DNA from 3 places in the Prauserella sp. PE36 genome. Region 1 is predicted to be linked to each of the others. Evidence: riboswitches for the same ligand, from Rfam matches in the RefSeq annotation. Region 1 holds a riboswitch; each other region holds the start of a gene.
What was found. A riboswitch is a leader RNA that binds a small molecule or an ion and turns the genes downstream of it on or off. The one in region 1 is predicted to bind cobalamin.
Positions count from the first base shown of each region.

Region 2: another riboswitch for cobalamin. It lies ahead of metE (5-methyltetrahydropteroyltriglutamate--homocysteine S-methyltransferase); the one in region 1 lies ahead of DI005_RS07800 (CbtB-domain containing protein).
Region 3: another riboswitch for cobalamin. It lies ahead of DI005_RS28815 (ribonucleoside-diphosphate reductase subunit alpha); the one in region 1 lies ahead of DI005_RS07800 (CbtB-domain containing protein).

Region 1 covers NZ_QEQT01000042.1:4,204-9,808, forward strand. Annotated here, with positions in the region: gene DI005_RS07790 (LamG-like jellyroll fold domain-containing protein) at 1-1,088, shown strand, start outside; gene DI005_RS07795 (Dyp-type peroxidase) at 1,222-2,625, shown strand; cobalamin riboswitch at 2,666-2,785, shown strand; gene DI005_RS07800 (CbtB-domain containing protein) at 2,822-3,037, shown strand; gene DI005_RS07805 (CbtA family protein) at 3,050-3,841, shown strand; gene DI005_RS07810 (cobalamin biosynthesis protein) at 3,976-4,914, opposite strand; gene DI005_RS07815 (bifunctional adenosylcobinamide kinase/adenosylcobinamide-phosphate guanylyltransferase) at 4,951-5,580, shown strand; gene cobT (nicotinate-nucleotide--dimethylbenzimidazole phosphoribosyltransferase) at 5,592-5,605, shown strand, end outside.
Region 2 covers NZ_QEQT01000097.1:31,051-36,655, reverse strand. Annotated here, with positions in the region: gene DI005_RS30645 (alkaline phosphatase) at 1-308, opposite strand, end outside; gene DI005_RS30640 (GGDEF domain-containing protein) at 456-2,186, shown strand; cobalamin riboswitch at 2,431-2,650, shown strand; gene metE (5-methyltetrahydropteroyltriglutamate--homocysteine S-methyltransferase) at 2,690-5,002, shown strand; gene DI005_RS30630 (hypothetical protein) at 4,972-5,605, opposite strand, start outside.
Region 3 covers NZ_QEQT01000092.1:33,393-38,997, reverse strand. Annotated here, with positions in the region: gene DI005_RS28825 (class I SAM-dependent methyltransferase) at 1-575, shown strand, start outside; gene DI005_RS28820 (pyridoxamine 5'-phosphate oxidase family protein) at 790-1,215, shown strand; cobalamin riboswitch at 1,273-1,515, shown strand; gene DI005_RS28815 (ribonucleoside-diphosphate reductase subunit alpha) at 1,652-4,474, shown strand; gene DI005_RS28810 (ribonucleotide-diphosphate reductase subunit beta) at 4,498-5,544, shown strand.

The sequences.
Region 1 (5,605 bases):
GGCGGACCACGCTCACCAACGAGCACGGCAACCCCGTGCACCTGCATCTCACCAACTACCAGGACCGCTACTACGGCGGCGCCGGAATGATCCGGCTGTACTCGTTCGACCTGGCGCGTGGCATGGTCGACGTGACGACGTACTCGCCGTGGCTGCTGGCCAAGGACGCGCGCAAGCGCACGCCGCTCGAGGCCGAGACCGTCGAGCTGACCGACGAGCGCGAACGGTTCAGCGTCGAGATCGACTTCGACCGCCGGTTCGCGTCGTTCGCGCCCGTGGTGCCGCCGCCGTCGCGACCTGCGCCGGACGTGCTCGTGAAGGGCACCGTGGCGTACTGGCGGTTCGACGCCTCCGGCCTGTCCGCGGCAGGCACCGACGGGGGACCGATCGCACCGGGGACGATCGCGCGCGACCTCACGGGCAACGGCAACGACCTGACCGCCGAGCGCCTGCACGCGAGCGCGGCGGACGTGCTCACGTGGTCGGCCGAGCACCACCACGACCAGCCCGCGCACGCGAGCCTGCGCTTCGACGGTGGCAAGAGCCCCGACCGCGGCGCGGTGCTGCGGGCGGCGCCGAACGCCCCGATCAACTCGATGACGTTCGAGTCCGGCTACACGATCGAGACCTTCCTCAAGCTGCCGCGGCCGTTCGAGGGCGACCACGCGTGGATGGGCGTCCTCAGCTGGGAGGGCAGGGCGGGCGACGCGGGCAAGACCAGCGGCTGGTCCGACGACGAGCCAACGTGCAGCCTCAACCTCTCCGGCGAGCGGTTCCTGCAGTTCGTGGTGTACCCGACGGACGTGGACGCGGACCCGACGTCGTGGAGCCACGCGGTGCCGGTCGGAAGGTGGATGCACGTCGCGGTGGTGAACGACGGCAGGCAGACGGTGCTCTACGTCGACGGCTCCCGCATCGCGCGCAACGCGGCGGAGCGGTCGAAGGGCATCACTACGCTGGGCAAGCCGTTCGCGATCGGCGGCACGCAGTTCGCCGAGCGCTACGGGCAGGGTTTCTACGGCTGGATCGGCGACACCCGGATCGTGGAGCGGGCGCTACGCCCGAGTCAGTTCCTCACGGCCCGGTAGTACGACATCCGGGTGAAAATGTGAACTGGGGCACACGCCCACGGGCACCGGCGCGACCTCTCGGCAGAGGCGTGGCGTTTCCGCTCTGGGGGGAGTCCAGGCACGCCGCGCCACTGGGGAGGGGAGTTCCACCGTGCCCGTGGACCTGACCAAGCCGCTGTCGTGGAAGTCCGCGCAGGGCGACGAGGCCACCATGTTGGCCGAGCTGCAGCCGAACATCGTCAAGCCGCACGTCCGCGATCACCTGTCCGTCCTCTTTGTCCGGTTCGACGACGCCGGCGAGGCGCGCGGCTTCCTGAGCGCCCTCGCCGGGCTGATGAAGTCGGCGAAGGCGCACCTGGAGGAGGTCGAGACCTTCAAGGTCGCGCACACCGGCGGCACGCCCTACGTCGGTGTGGGGCTGTCGCGGACCGGCTACGAGGCGCTGGGCATCACCGCCGCGCCGGCGGACCCGTCGTTCCGCCTCGGCATGCGCGACCCGCTGACCCGCGAGAAGCTCGCCGATCCGCCCCGGTCGAGCTGGGACGTCGCCTACCGGGACCGGATCGACGCGGTGGTGCTCGTGGGGGCGGACACCGACGCGGCGCTGACGGCCGAACGCAACGAGGTGCTGCGCCTCGTGCCCGACTCGGTCTACGTGCTTGGCGAGGAGACCGGACTGTCCAGAGTGAACGAACGCGGCGAGGGCATCGAGCACTTCGGCTACGTCGACGGCCGCAGCCAGCCGCTGTTCCTCACCGAGGACATCGACGCCGAGAAGCACACGACGGACGGCGTCAACGAGTGGGACCCCTCGGCGCCGCTCGGGCAGGTGCTCGTCGCCGACCCGGCGGCGCCGGACCCGTCGGTCCACTTCGGAAGCTACTTCGTGTTCCGCAAGCTGGAGCAGAACGTGCGCAGGTTCAAGCAGGCCGAGTCCGACCTCGCCGACGCGCTCGGCCTGACCGGTGACGACCGCGAGCGCGCCGGGGCGATGCTCGTCGGCCGCTTCGAGGACGGCACGCCGCTGACGTCCAACAGCGGGCCCGGTTCGCACAGCCCGGTCGGCAACGACTTCAGCTACGACAGCGACGACCTGGGCCAGAAGTGCCCGTTCCACGCGCATATCCGCAAAACGAACCCGCGTGGCTCTGGCGGGTTCGAGGATCCCGCCGACGAGCGCAGGCACCTCATGGCTCGGCGGGGCCAGACCTATGGCGAAAGGGCCGACGATCCGAACGGCGGCGAGCCGATCCGGGCGAGGCCCACGGGCGGTGTCGGACTGCTGTTCATGGCGTTCAACTCCGACCTCGGCGACCAGTTCGAGTTCACGCAGCAGATCTGGGCGAACAACACAGAGTTCCCGCGCGTGCCGGAAGGCACCAAACCACCCGGGCTCGATCTGGTGATCGGACAGGGACCCCGCCCGGAGACCACCTACGCACCGGCCTGGGGACGGAACGGAGCGACGCCCGCGGACCCCGCGGCACAGGCGGTGACGATGAAGGGCGGCGAGTACTTCTTCATGCCGTCCTTGGCATTCCTGCGAAACCTGTGAGGCTGAGCGGCCTTTCACATCACGTTGACACGGGAGCGCCCCCGAACTTAGCCTCGGTGGGCTGCGCGATGGCGGATGGAAGCCGGTGAGATTCCGGCACGGTCGCGCCACTGTGACCGGGTTCGCCCCGGGAGTCAGACCCACCGCCGTCGCAACCGTTCCACGAAGGGCCGCATGTAGCCCGAGGAGGTTTCCGATGTCGCAGGCGAGTGTCGCCACCCCGCGCCCCGTTCACATCCGGATCCCGTTGCGGGAGATCGTTCCGTGGGCGATCTTCGCCGGCGTGCTCGCGCTGCTCGTGCTGTTCTTCGTGAGCACGGAGGCCGGTGCCGTGGAGTTGTTCGGCACCAACGGTTTGATCCACGAGTTCGTGCACGACGGCAGGCACCTGCTGGCCTTCCCCTGCCACTGACGGCAGGCGGCCATGATGAGGACCCTGCTGGTCCGCGGGTTGCTCGCGGGCCTGGTCGCCGGTGTGCTCGCGACAGGTTTCGCCTACTTCTTCGGTGAGCCATCGGTGGATGCCTCGATCTCCATCGAGGAGGCCGGAACGTCGGCGCACGGCCATGAGCACAGTGGACCCGCCGACACCGGGCACGGCCACGGCCACGAGGAGGCACTCGTCAGCCGGGGCACGCAGAGCACGATCGGTCTGCTCACGGGTGTCGGCGCGTACGCGCTCGCGGTGGGCGGGCTGTTCGCGATCGCGTTCGCCGTGCTCCACGGCCGCGTGGGCGCTCTCCGGCCACGCCTGACGTCGGCGCTGCTGGCCGCGGGCGCGTTCGTGGTCGTGGTGCTGGTTCCGTTCCTGAAGTACCCGGCGAATCCACCCGCGGTCGGCCAGAGCGGGACGATCGGCGACCGCACGAGCCTGTATTTCGCGTTCGTCGCACTGTCACTGACGGTCGCGCTCATCGCCGTGGGTGCGGGCCACGCGCTCGCGGGGCCGCTCGGCGCGTGGCGAGGAGGACTGCTGGCGATGGGCGCCTACGTGGTGGTGATGGCCGTCGCCGCCGCGCTCATGCCGGTGATCGACGAGGTGCCGGACGGCTTCCCCGGCTCGACGCTGTGGACGTTCCGCACCGCTTCGCTGGCGACCCAGCTCGTGCTGTGGACCGCGCTGGGGCTGGTGTTCGGCGCACTGGCGGAGCGGGTGCTGCGGCCTGGCGCCGCCCCGGCGCCCGCCGAGGCGCCCGCGGAAGCAGGCCGGCGATAAGCCCGCGCCGACAGCGACGGCACCCGGTTCGGAGGCCCGCAGTGAAGGCCACCATGCCTGCGTCCAACGCAGTGAAGGTGGCCTTCACTGCAACGCGCAGGCTGCCCCACGCCGGCCCGCCCTACCCCCAAGGCTCAGCGCCAAGCCGACAGCGCCGCGGCTGCCCCGAGTGCGGCGAGGCCGACCAGCCGCGACAGCCGCACGGACCGCCGCAGGTCAGCGGTCCCCGGCGCGCGTCCGTCGCCGAGCGTGCCCCGGTTCTCACTCCTGCCGCCGTAGCTGTTGGTGCCACCGAGCCGCACGCCGAGCGCCCCCGCGAACGCGGCCTCGACCGGCCCCGCGTTGGGACTCGGGTGCCGCGCCGCGTCGCGGCGCCACGCCCGCAACGCCCGGGCGGGACGCCCGCCGACGAGCGGCGCGGCCGCCGCCGCGGCCACCGCGCTCAGCCGCGCCGGCACGAGGTTGGCAACGTCGTCGGCCCGTGCCGCCGCCCAGCCGAAGCGGACGTGCCGTGGCGAGCGGTGCCCCACCATCGCGTCGAGCGTGTTGAGCGCCCGGTAGCCGAGCAGGCCGGGCAACCCGGCGAGGCCGCCCCACACCAGCGGCGCGACCACGGCGTCGGACGTGTTCTCCGCTATCGACTCGGTCGCCGCCCGCGCCAGCCCGCCTGCGTCGAGCGCCGTCGCGTCGCGCCCGCAGAGGTGCGACAGGCGCGCACGGGCCGCCGGCAGGTCACCGGAGTCGAGCAGGCCCGCCATCGCCTCGCCCTCCGCGGCCAGCCCTCTCCCGCCCAGTACGGCCCACGTGGCGGTGGCCGTGACGGCGAAACGGGCCAGCGGCCTGCGAGCCGTCAGTGCTTGCGCCACCGCCCCGGCGCCGGCCGCGGCACCGACGCACGCCCCCGCGTACACGAGTCCTTTTTGCCGGGAATCTGCCCACATGCGCTGTTCGAGCGCATCGGCGGCCCGGCCGAACACCGCCACGGGATGACCTCGCCGCGGATCGCCGAAGATGGCGTCGGCCGCATAACCTGCGACGATCCCGGCAGCGGTGACACATTGGGAACGGAGCACAGCGCGAACCCTAGCCCGTCGGCAAGAATGCCGACCATGATGAACGATCCGAGGCGGCGGCTCACCGAGGCCGTGGCCGGGCGGCTCGAGGCCGGAGCCGCGCTGCTGCGCCGCTACGGGCGCCGCGCCCAGGGCAACGGCAGGACGTTGATCCTGGGCGGGGTCCGCTCGGGCAAGTCCCGGCACGCCGAGCAGCTCATGGCTCGCCACCCCTACGTCGTTTACGTCGCCGCAGGCCTCCCCCCGAGCGATGACGACCCCGAGTGGGCCGCGCGGGTCGCGGCGCACCGCGCCCGCAGACCGGTGTCGTGGCGGACCGTGGAGACCGCCGACCTCGCCGGCGCCCTCCGGGAGGCGAGATCGCCGGTGCTCATCGACTGCCTCGGCACGTGGGTGAGCCGCGTGCTGGACGAGGTCGGCGCCTGGCAGCAGGAGGACGGCTGGGAAGCGCGCCTCGACGAACGCCTGCAGACCTTCGTCGACGTCTGGCAGGCCACCACGGTTCCGGTCGTGGCAGTGAGCAACGAGGTCGGCAGCGGGGTCGTCCCGCCGACCGTGTCCGGCCGGATCTTCCGCGACGTGCTCGGCGCCCTCAACACCGCTGTCGCGGCGCATTCGGACACCGTGCGCCTCGTGGTGGCCGGCCGGGCTCTGGACCTGAGATAGGAGACATCACGGTGACGACAGCCGG
Region 2 (5,605 bases), on a different contig from region 1:
GCGGGCCCGGTAGTGACGCTCCCCCGCGCGGCCACACTCGTGAAGGCCTCGTCGCGCGCGATCTCCCAGCTGACCATGACCTCGGGTCCGAGCCCCGACCCTGGCACGGCCTCCGGGGCCGGCGTCACCCTGGTCCACAGGAGCACACCGTCGGGTAGCGGATCACCGGAGGCGACCCCATGGGCGAACGGGCCGGCCTCCTGCGCCGCCGCCGTCGGACCGAGCATTCCGGCGCCGGCGACCGCGGCCAGCGCACCCCCAGCGCGGAACATCTCGCGCCTGCTGAGCGAGTTCACGGGGGCACACATTTCACGAATCGTCACGAGTTGTCACTACTGCTCAGTAGCTGTTCAGCAGAACTTCAGCTGGATGGCCTAAACAAGAAGCGCGGAGCGGCGCGAGCCAGCTTGATCGGCCGTTATTCCTGTGTAACGATCGGGCTGTTTTTCACTGAAATGGGCCAAAAGCGGGTGAAGTTTTCGGGCGTGGGAGTCGGTGTGAACCAAGTTCGCTTCGCGTTCCAGCCGCTGTACAGCCTGCACACTGGTGGGGTCGTGGCGGTCGAGGCACTGGCCCGTCCCGCCTCCGGAGGCGTCGGCGACCTGCTCGGCTCCGCCCTGCGCCGGGGAAGGCTCGTCGAGGTGGACGTGGGCCTCGCAGCCCGCGCCGTGCTGGACGAGGCACCGCACGCGACCCTGCTTCCCCTGCATCTCAACGTGACGGCGCTCACTGCGGCCGCCCCCAAACCCGCGCTGCAGCCGCTCTTCGACGCGCTCGGCGAGACCAGCCGCAGACCCCGCGAGATCGTCCTGGAGATCGGCCCGCCCTTCCACGGCATCGCGCCCGCCGCCCTGCTCTCCGGGATGGCCCGGCTCGGCGAGCTCGGCTTCCGGCTGGCCTTCGACGGCCTCGGCGCGGGTGATCTTCCCCTCAATCTGCTCGCCGAATCGCGGGTGGACCTGGTCAAGCTGGACCGTACGACCCTGCGCCGCCTTCCCGACGACCCGGCGACGGTCGCCCTCGTCGAGTCGCTCGTCCACTTCGCCGCCCGCACCGACCTCCGGCTCGTCGCGACGGGCATCGAGACCGAGGACCAGCTCAACACCGTCCGCAGGCTCGGTATCCGGGTGGTGCAGGGCAACCTCTTCGCACCCGCCCGCGGAGGCATGGCGCCGATGGGCGCGGCGACGCTGGCCACGCCCGACGGCCAGGAGGGACCACCCTCGTTCACGCCGACGAGCGCGCCGACCGTGAAGGACTTCCTGCGGCCAGCCACGACCCTGCCCGCCGAGGCGACGTGCGAGGAGGTCCGCAACGTCCTCGTTGACAACGACGCGCCGACCGGCATCATCGGTCTCGACGAACAGGGCCGTCCACAGTGGTCGATCGACCGCACACGGTTCCTGCTCGCGGTCACGGGACCGTTCGGTCACGCCCTGCACGCCAACCGCCCCGCCGAGCGCCTCGCCGACGCACCGCACGTGATCCGCCACGGCGCCGCCGCGCTGGAACTGCTCGACCTGGTCACCGACGCCGACTGGGACCGCACCGCCGACGACGTGGTGGTGATCGACGACGCGGGCCGCTGCCAGGGCGTGGTGCTGGTGCACGAGGTGGTGCGCGGGCTCGCCGACGCGAAGATCGAGGAGGCGGCCGCGCTCAACCCGCTCACCCGGCTGCCGGGCAGCGACTCGGTGGCTCGGGCCGTGGACCGGCGCATCGCCGCGGGACAGCCGCTCGTGGTGGGCTGGCTCGACGTCGACTCCTTCAAGAAGGTCAACGACACCGTGGGGTTCGCGGCGGGCGACGACCTGATCCGCGCCCTCGGCCGCAAGCTCACCGACCTGGCGACGAACCTCGGCGGCGTCACGGTGAGCCACGTGGGCGGCGACGACTTCCTCATCGCCTGCGACATCGACAAGATCACGACCGTGGCCGACGGGCTGCTGGACAGCCGGTGGTACGCGGAGGGGCTGCCCGTGACGGTGTCACTCGCGACGCTGGTCTGCGCGGGCTCGTCCGTCGGCTCGTACCGGGAGATCTCGCGGCTGCTCGCCCCGTTGAAGAAGCACGCCAAGGACGTGACCGGCTCGAGCTGGGTCAACAGCTGGCCCGGCACCGACCGCATCGAGGTGCTGCGGGGCATCAACTCGCAGCGGATGCCGAGGCAGCGCCCGGCAAGCTGAGCCCCCGCCCACTGCCCGTCCGCAGCGATGTGGAACCCCATCGCGAAAAGGTGAGTGCCCCGGTGCTGCTGGGGGTTCAGCACCGGGGCACTCCTCACATGCCAGGGCGCCCTGGGGAGGGGGCTGTGGGCGCCCGGCAGGCCAGCAAACGTGAAAGTCTTTACGTTCGCTTCATGTTTGAGCATACGCCATGCGTGCTCGTTTGCATAGGTTTCCATCGCTGTGCATCGCCTGTGCGGACCGCTAGAGTGGGCGTGCTGGTGGTTCGCCGGACCGTACGGCCCGGCGAGGCAAGAGGGAACCTGGTGCGAGTCCAGGACTGCCCCCGCAGCGGTGAGCGGGAACGACCGCCGTCATGACGCACTGGGCACACGGTGCCTGGGAAGCGACGGCCAGTAGGCGCGCCGGAGGTGTCCGGCGGGTGCCCGCGAGTCCGAATACCTGCCACCGCCGCGCGCACCGCCGGTGCGCGCGTGCCCGCAACCGCTCGCGAGGAGAGAGCCGTGGCAGAAACGCACGACAGTCATGCCCTGAATCCGGACATCGGCGCCACCGTGCTGGGATACCCGAGGATCGGTCCGCGCAGGGAGCTCAAGAAGGCGCTCGAGTCCTACTGGGCCGGCAGCACCGGCGTGGCCGAGCTGGAGGCCACCGCGGCCGCGCTGCGCCGCTCGACGTGGGAGAGCTTGCGCGCAAGCGGACTGGATTCCGTTCCGGGCAACACGTTCTCGTTCTACGACCACCTGCTGGACACCGCGCAACTCTTCGACGCGGTACCCGAGCGCTACCGCGGCTTGTCCACAGTGGATTCCTACTTCGCGATGGCGAGGGGACGGCCAGGGCTCAGCCCGCTGGAACTGACCAAGTGGTTCGACACGAACTACCACTACCTGGTGCCCGAGCTGTCGCCGGGCACCAGGTTCCGGCTGGCGACGGACAAACCGCTCGCCGAGTACCGGGAGGCGGCCGGACTCGGGATCAGCACCCGACCGGTGCTGCCAGGACCGCTGACGTTCCTGCTGCTCGCAAAGCCGTCGCCCGGCTCCCCCGCCGGTTTCCGCACCCTGGACCTGCTCGACGGCTTGCTCGACGCCTACGCGGAGCTGCTGGGCCTGCTGGCCGCAGAGGGCGTCGCGTGGGTACAGCTCGACGAGCCCGCGTTCGTCGCCGACCGCACGCCGGAGGAACTGCGGGCGCTCGCATCCGCCTACACGCGCCTGTCCGCACTGCGCGCCCGGCCCAGCATCCTGGTGGCCGGCTACTTCGGCAGGCTCGGCGACGCGCTCGGGGTGCTGGCGGGCACCGGCGTCGAGGGCCTCGCCGTCGACCTGGTGAGCGACGAGCGGGCGCTGACGGAGCTGACGGCCGAGCGGCGCCTGCGCGACAAGACCGTGGTCGCCGGGCTCGTCGACGGGCGCAACGTGTGGCGCACGGACCTGCGCGCCGCGGTGCGCACGGCGGCGGCCCTGCTGGGCTCGGTACGCGATCTCGGTGTCTCCACCTCCTGCTCGTTGCTGCACGTGCCCTACGACCTGGACGCGGAGCGCGGCCTCGATCCCGTTGTGCGGCAACGGCTCGCGTTCGCCGAGCAGAAGGTGGCCGAGGTCGTGACCATCGCTCGTGCGCTGCGCGAGGGCGCCGATGCCGTGGCGGGCGAGCTGGCCCACGCGGACGAGGTGACCCGTCTCGCGGGCAGGCGGGACGACCAGGTTCGCGCGCGGATCAGCGCGCTGCGCCCGGAACACCGGCGCAGGCCCGGCTTCGGGCGACGTGCCGCCGCGCAACGCGAACGCCTGCGCCTGCCCGATCTGGCCACTACGACGATCGGCTCGTTCCCGCAGACGTCCGAGGTGCGCGCCGCACGGGCGGGGCTGCGCGCGGGCCGCATCGACGAAGCCCGGTACACGGCCGCCATGCGGGCCGAGATCGAGCGGGTGGTGCGCCTCCAGGAGGACATCGGACTGGACGTGCTGGTGCACGGCGAGCCCGAGCGCAACGACATGGTGCAGTACTTCGCCGAGCGGCTCGACGGCTTCGCGGCCACCGAGCACGGCTGGGTGCAGTCGTACGGATCCCGTTGCGTACGCCCGCCGATCCTGCACGGCGACGTGTCCCGGCCCCGCCCCATCACGGTCGAGTGGAGCACCTACGCGCAGTCGCTCACCGACCGGCCGGTGAAGGGCATGCTGACCGGACCCGTGACGATGCTGGCGTGGTCGTTCGTCCGCACCGACCAGCCGCTCGCCGAGACCGCGGACCAGGTGGCGCTCGCGCTGCGCGACGAGGTCGCGGACCTGGAGCGCGCCGGGCTGCGCATCGTCCAGGTCGACGAGCCCGCACTGCGCGAGCTGCTGCCACCACGGCAGGACCGGCAGCAGGAGTACGTGGACTGGGGCATCGCCGCGTTCCGCCTCGCGACCGCGGGCGTTTCCGACGCCACGCAGGTTCACACGCACCTGTGCTACTCCGAGTTCGGCGACGTCATCATGGCGATCGACGCGCTCGACGCCGACGTGACCTCACTGGAGGCGGCACGGTCCAATATGGAGGTCCTGCGTGACCTCGCCGCGATCGGGTTCGGCCGTGCCGTGGGACCAGGTGTGTACGACATCCACTCGCCCCGCGTGCCGGACAGCGAGGAGATGCGCAAGGCGCTCGCGGCCGCCGTGGCGGTGCTGCCGGCCGAACGGTTGTGGGTCAACCCGGACTGCGGGCTGAAGACGCGGCGCTATCCGGAGATCGAGCCCGCGCTGCGGGCGCTGGTCGAGGCGGCGCACGCAGCACGTCAGGAGTCCGCTTCGGCGAGCCTGCGGTAGATCACGGCCTGCTGCCGCAACCGTTCGGCGTCACCGTCGCGGTCCTCGTCGTCGAGCCGGTCGGCGAGCTGGTCGGCGTCGTCGGCCAGCCGGTGCAGTTCCGCAGGCGACTTGCCCTCGGCGATGAGCCGGGCCTGCTCGGCCGCGTGCCGCGACGCGGCCGAGCAGGCCTCCCGCGCGGCCGGGGGAAGGGCACATTCGAGGGCGTCCCGGCGGAACACCTCCCGAATCTGGCCTGCCGCACGGGCGAGGACACCGGCGAGCGCGGCCGGCACCCCGGCGTCGTGCTCGGCGGCGTCGTAGTCGTCCCACAGCGCGGTGGTGCCGAACGGTCCCACGCTGTCAACGGGATGGACCCAGTGACCGTCGGACACGCTCGCGTAGCCGTCGTTCGCTTCGATGCCTGCCACGCGGGCGAGCGGCAGGCCGGAACCGTCCACAATGGTCCCGGCAAGCTCCTCGGCCCGGATGCGGGCCTCCCCCGGACCGGCCAGGAACAACACCTTCTGCCGCACCTTCCAGTACGACAACCGGATTCCGGGTGGGAACGGGCCGCGCGCGGCGAGTGCGGGCTCACTCCGCTCGCCGTGCCGGGCGAGCAGG
Region 3 (5,605 bases), on a different contig from region 1:
TCACTGCCGCGCAGCGCCGCGCGCAGGCGGAGGATCTCGAGATCGACTTCCGGGAGGCGGACGCCGAGGACCTCCCGTTCGCGGAGGACTCGTTCGACTACGTGCTCTCCGCGATCGGCGTGATGTTCACCGCCGACCACCAGAAGGCGGCCGACGAGCTCGTGCGGGTGTGCAGGCCGGGCGGGCGGATCGGGCTCGCCAACTGGACACCCACCGGCTTCGTCGGCGAGCTGCTCAAGACGGTGACGCGTCACGTGCCACCGCCACCCGGTGCCCTGCCGCCCACCCGCTGGGGCACCGAGGAGACGGTGACGGAGCTGCTGGGCGGGCGGGTCACCGACCTGACCTTCACCACTGCCAGCGCGCGGCAGCGGTTCCCCAGCGCCGACTTCTTCGCGGATTTCTTCCTCACCCACTACGGCCCGACGTACGCGGCGGCGCAACGCCTCGACGAGCAGGGCCGGGCCACGTTCCGCGCGGACCTCGTCGACCTCGGCAACCGTGCCAACGTCGCCTCCGACGGCACGGTGGCCGCCGACTGGGAGTACGGCGTCGCGGTCGCGGCCAAGCGGTGAGCGGTACCAGCCCAGCACCGCGGTGAAGGCCACCTCGCCCGCGCCCGCGCGTCTCCCTCCAACGCCCAAGGGGAGGCGCTGCGCGCCGCCGTGCCTGTTCAACGCAGTGGAGGTGGCCTTCACCGCGATCGGACTCGCCGCGCTCGTCGCACGCTTGACCTCGACATTGGTGGAACTTCTAGGGTCGTGCGTACCGGACGAAAAGGAGGAACCGATGCTTCCTGGCCTTGACGAGCCGACGAGTGAGCGCGCGGAGCGGCGGCTGCGCGAGGAGCGCGAAATCTGGATCACGACCGTGCGCTCGGACGGGCAGCCCCAGGCGTCACCGGTCGGCTTCCTGTGGGACGGCGCCGAGTTCCTGGTGCTGAGCCAGCCCGGCACCCCGAAGATCGGCAACCTGGCGGGCAATCCGAAGGTCGCCATGCACCTCGACCTCGACCGGGACAGCGAGGACGGCAGCGTCCTGACACTCGAGGGCGTCGCCACGCTCGACGGCGAGCCGCTCAGCGCGGACGAGGCGGCCACCTACGTGGACAGGTACCAGGACGTGATCCGGGCGGCGCAGCTGACTGAGCAGGAGCTGTTCGCCGAGTTCTCGTCGGTGATCCGGGTGCGGCCCACCCGCGTGCGGTTCCACTGATCAACTTCCAACACGCCACATTTTCTAGGGTCCCTGATCTCACAAACCACAAGATGTAGTGTTGCTCCCGCTGGTGGTTCACCTCGTTCGCGCGGGGTGAGGCAAGAGGGAACCCGGTGCGAGTCCGGGACTGCCCCGCAGCGGTGAGCGGGAACGAACGCCGTCACCGTGCCGTCGACGGACGGCGCGGTAGCGCACTGGGCCGACGGGCCTGGGAAGCGACGGCCAGTAGGCCCGGCGCGGTCGCGAGATCGTGCCCGCCCGCGAGTCCGAAGACCTGCCACCGGTACGCGCACCGCCGGTGCGCGTGTCCGGGGGCCCCGAGGGAGGGCTCGCACGGGTCGGCACCGTCGCCGTATCACTGTGCTCTCGTCGCGCCTCGCGCGCCCCCGGCATCGGCTGTCGAGCTCGCGAGGAGAGAGCTGTGACCCATAATGTGGCGGCAACGCCCGAGAGGAACGCACCCGGCGAAGCGCCGCCCGGAGTGCGGGTGATCCGCAGGGACGGGAGCGTGTCGCCGTTCGACGCGGGCAAGATCTCGGTGGCGCTGACGAAGGCGTTCCTGGCGGTGGAGGGCGACGACGCCGCGGCGTCCTCGCGGATCCACCACGTGGTCGCCGAGCTCACCGGGCAGGTGGAGGCGTCGCTGTTGCGGCACACCGGTGCTGAGACGGCGCTGCACATCGAGCACATCCAGGACATCGTCGAACTGGCCCTCATGCGCGGCGGCCACCACAGGGTCGCCCGCGCGTACGTGCTGTACCGGGAGGAACGTGCCAAGGCGCGCGAGCAGCGCGTTCCGAGGCGGGACGAAGGCGGGTTGACGGTGCGGGCCGCGGACGGCACGGCCTCGCCGCTGGACTGGCAGCGCGTGACCGAGGTCGTTGAGGAGTCGGTCGCCGGGCTGGAGGGCACCGCGGCGCAGCCGGTGCTCGCCGAGACGCGCCGCAACCTCTACGACGGCATCAGCGCCGAGGAGCTGGCACTCGCCCTGATCATGGCCGCCCGCACGCTGGTGGAGCACGAGCCGAACTACTCCTATGTGAGCGCACGGCTGCTGCTGGACAAGCTGCGCGGGGAGGCCCTGACGCACCTGGCGGGGGAGCCGAGGCAGGCCGATCATCGGCAGCTGGCGGACGGCTACGGCGACTACTTCCGCGCCTACGTCCGGCGCGGGGTGGAGCTGGAACTGCTCACTCCCGAGCTGCGGACGTTCGACCTCGACCGCATCGCGGCGGCGATCCGTCCCGAGCGAGACCTCGGCTTCGGCTTCCTGGGCCTGCAGACGTTGTACGACCGGTACTTCCTGCACGAGCGCGGCACGCGGTTCGAGCTGCCGCAGGCGTTCTTCATGCGCGTGGCGATGGGGCTCGCACTGCGCGAGGACGACCGCGAGGCGCGGGCGGTGGAGTTCTACGAGCTGCTCTCGACGTTCCACTTCATGGCGTCCACCCCGACGCTGTTCAACGCTGGCACCACGCGCCCTCAGCTGTCGTCGTGCTTCCTCACCACGGTGGACGACGACCTGAACGCGATCTTCCAGGGCTACCAGAACAACGCGCTGCTGGCGAAGTACTCGGGCGGGCTCGGCAACGACTGGACGCCGGTGCGCGGGCTCGGCGCGCACATCAAGGGCACCAACGGGCAGTCGCAGGGTGTGGTGCCGTTTCTGAAGATCGCCAACGACACCGCGGTGGCCGTGAACCAGGGCGGCAAGCGCAAGGGCGCCGCGTGCGCGTACCTCGAGACCTGGCACGTCGACATCGAAGAGTTCCTCGACCTGCGCAAGAACACCGGCGACGAGCGCAGGCGCACCCACGACATGAACACCGCCAACTGGGTGCCCGACGAGTTCCTTCGCCGCGTCGAGGCCGACACGACGTGGACCCTGTTCTCCCCGGACGAGGTTCCCGACCTGCACGACACCTACGGCAACGCGTTCGCCGAGCGCTACCGCGAGTACGAGGCCGCCGCCGACCGCGGCGAGATCCGGGTGTTCCGCCGGGTGCGCGCGGTGGAGCTGTGGCGGCGCATGCTGACGATGCTGTTCGAGACCGGCCACCCGTGGATCACGTTCAAGGATCCGTGCAACCTGCGCTCGCCGCAGCAGCACGCCGGAGTGGTGCACTCGTCGAACCTGTGCACCGAGATCACGCTCAACACCAGCGGCGACGAGGTGGCCGTCTGCAACCTCGGCTCGGTGAACCTCGCCCGGCACGTCACGCGCGACGGGCTCGACGCCGAGCGTCTGGAGCGCACCGTCACCACCGCGGTGCGGATGCTCGACAACGTGATCGACATCAACTTCTACACGATTCCCGAGGCCCGCAGGGCGAACCTGCGACACCGCCCGGTGGGGCTCGGGCTGATGGGCCACCAGGAGGCGCTGTTCGAGCAGGGCATCGCGCTGGCCTCCGATGCGGCGGTGGAGTTCGCCGACCGCAGCATGGAGCACCTCAGCTACTACGCGATCGCGGCCTCCTCGCGGCTCGCGGAGGAGCGTGGGCCGTACCAGAGTTACGAGGGTTCGCTGTGGAGCAAGGGAATCCTGCCGATCGACTCCCTGCGGTTGCTGGCAGAGCACCGCGTTGGCGACGGGCTTGACGTCGACTATTCGTCCACTCTGGACTGGGACACCCTGCGGCACCGGGTCCGCGCCAGCGGGATGCGCAACTCGAACGTGCTGGCGATCGCGCCGACGGCCACGATCTCCAACATCTGCGGCGTCGGCCAGTCCATCGAGCCGCAGTTCCGGAACCTGTTCGTCAAGTCCAACATGTCCGGCGACTTCACGGTGGTGAACCCCTACCTGGTGCGCGACCTCAAGGAGCGCGGCCTGTGGGACGAGGTGATGGTGTCGGACCTGAAGTACTTCGACGGCAGCCTCGGCGAGATCGACCGGGTGCCGGACGAGCTGAAGTCGCTGTACGCCACGGCGTTCGAAGTGGACAGTCGCTGGCTCGTGGACGCCGCGTCGCGCAGGCAGAAGTGGATCGACCAGGCGCAGTCGCTGAACCTTTACCTCGCCGCGCCGAGCGGGCGCAAGCTCGACGAGCTGTACCGCTACGCGTGGCACAAGGGCCTGAAGACCACCTACTACCTGCGGGCGCAGTCGGCGACCCACGTGGAGAAATCCACGCTGCGCGGCACCGACGGCAAGCTCAACGCCGTCGCCCCCGCCGTGCCCACGGTGCCCACCGTGTCGCCCGAGCCGGCGGCGTGCCGGATCGACGACCCCGACTGCGAAGCCTGCCAGTAAAGGACTACCGACCTGTGACGACAATGCAATCCTTCACCGTCGACCGCGGCGCCGACCGGGTCAGCGTCGACGACAAGGCGATGATCAACGCCCGCGCCGACGTCAACCAGCTGCTGCCGCTCAAGTACGGCTGGGCGTGGGAGAAGTACCTCGCGGGCTGCAACAACCACTGGATGCCCACCGAGGTGCCGATGCAGGCCGACATCGCCCTGTGGAAGTCGGCCGACGGGCTCACCGACGACGAGCGGCTGATGCTCAAGCGCAACCTCGGCTTCTTCGCCACCGCGGAGTCGCTGGTGGCCAACAACATCGTGCTCGCCGTGTACAAGCACATCACCAACCCCGAGTGCCGCCAGTACCTGCTGCGACAGGCGTTCGAGGAGGCCGTGCACACCCACACGTTCCAGTACATCTGCGAGAGCCTCGGCCTCGACGAGGGCGAGCTGTTCAACATGTACCGGGAGGTGCCCTCGATCTCCGACAAGGACGCATGGGCGCTGCGCTACACCCGGAACCTGGAGAACCCGGGTTTCGCCACCGGCAGCGCCGAGGCCGACCAGAACTTCCTGCGGGACCTCGTGGCCTTCTACGTGGTGTTCGAGGGCATGTGGTTCTACACCGGATTCGTGCAGATCCTGTCGCTGGGCCGCCGCAACAAGATGGTCGGCATCGCCGAGCAGTACCAGTACATCCTGCGCGACGAGTCGATCCACCTGAACTTCGGAATCGACTGCATCAACCAGATCAAGATCGAGAACCCGCACCTGTGGAGTCCGGAGTTCCAGGCGGAAGTGCGTGGGATGCTCACCGAGGCATGCGAGCTGGAGGTCGCCTACGCCCGCGACACCATGCCGCGCGGGATGCTCGGGCTCTCGGCGGCGTCGTGCGAGCAGTACATGCACTTCATCACCGACCGGCGGGCACAGCAGCTCGGGCTCGCTCCGGTCTTCGGCGAGGACGAGAACCCGTTCCCGTGGATGTCCGAAACCATGGACCTGAAGAAGGAGAAGAACTTCTTCGAGACACGGGTGATCGAGTACCAGAGCGGAGGCGCGCTGGACTGGGACTGACCTGAGACCAGCCGCAGTGAAGGCCACCATGCCTGCGTTGAACGCAGTGCAGGCCACCATG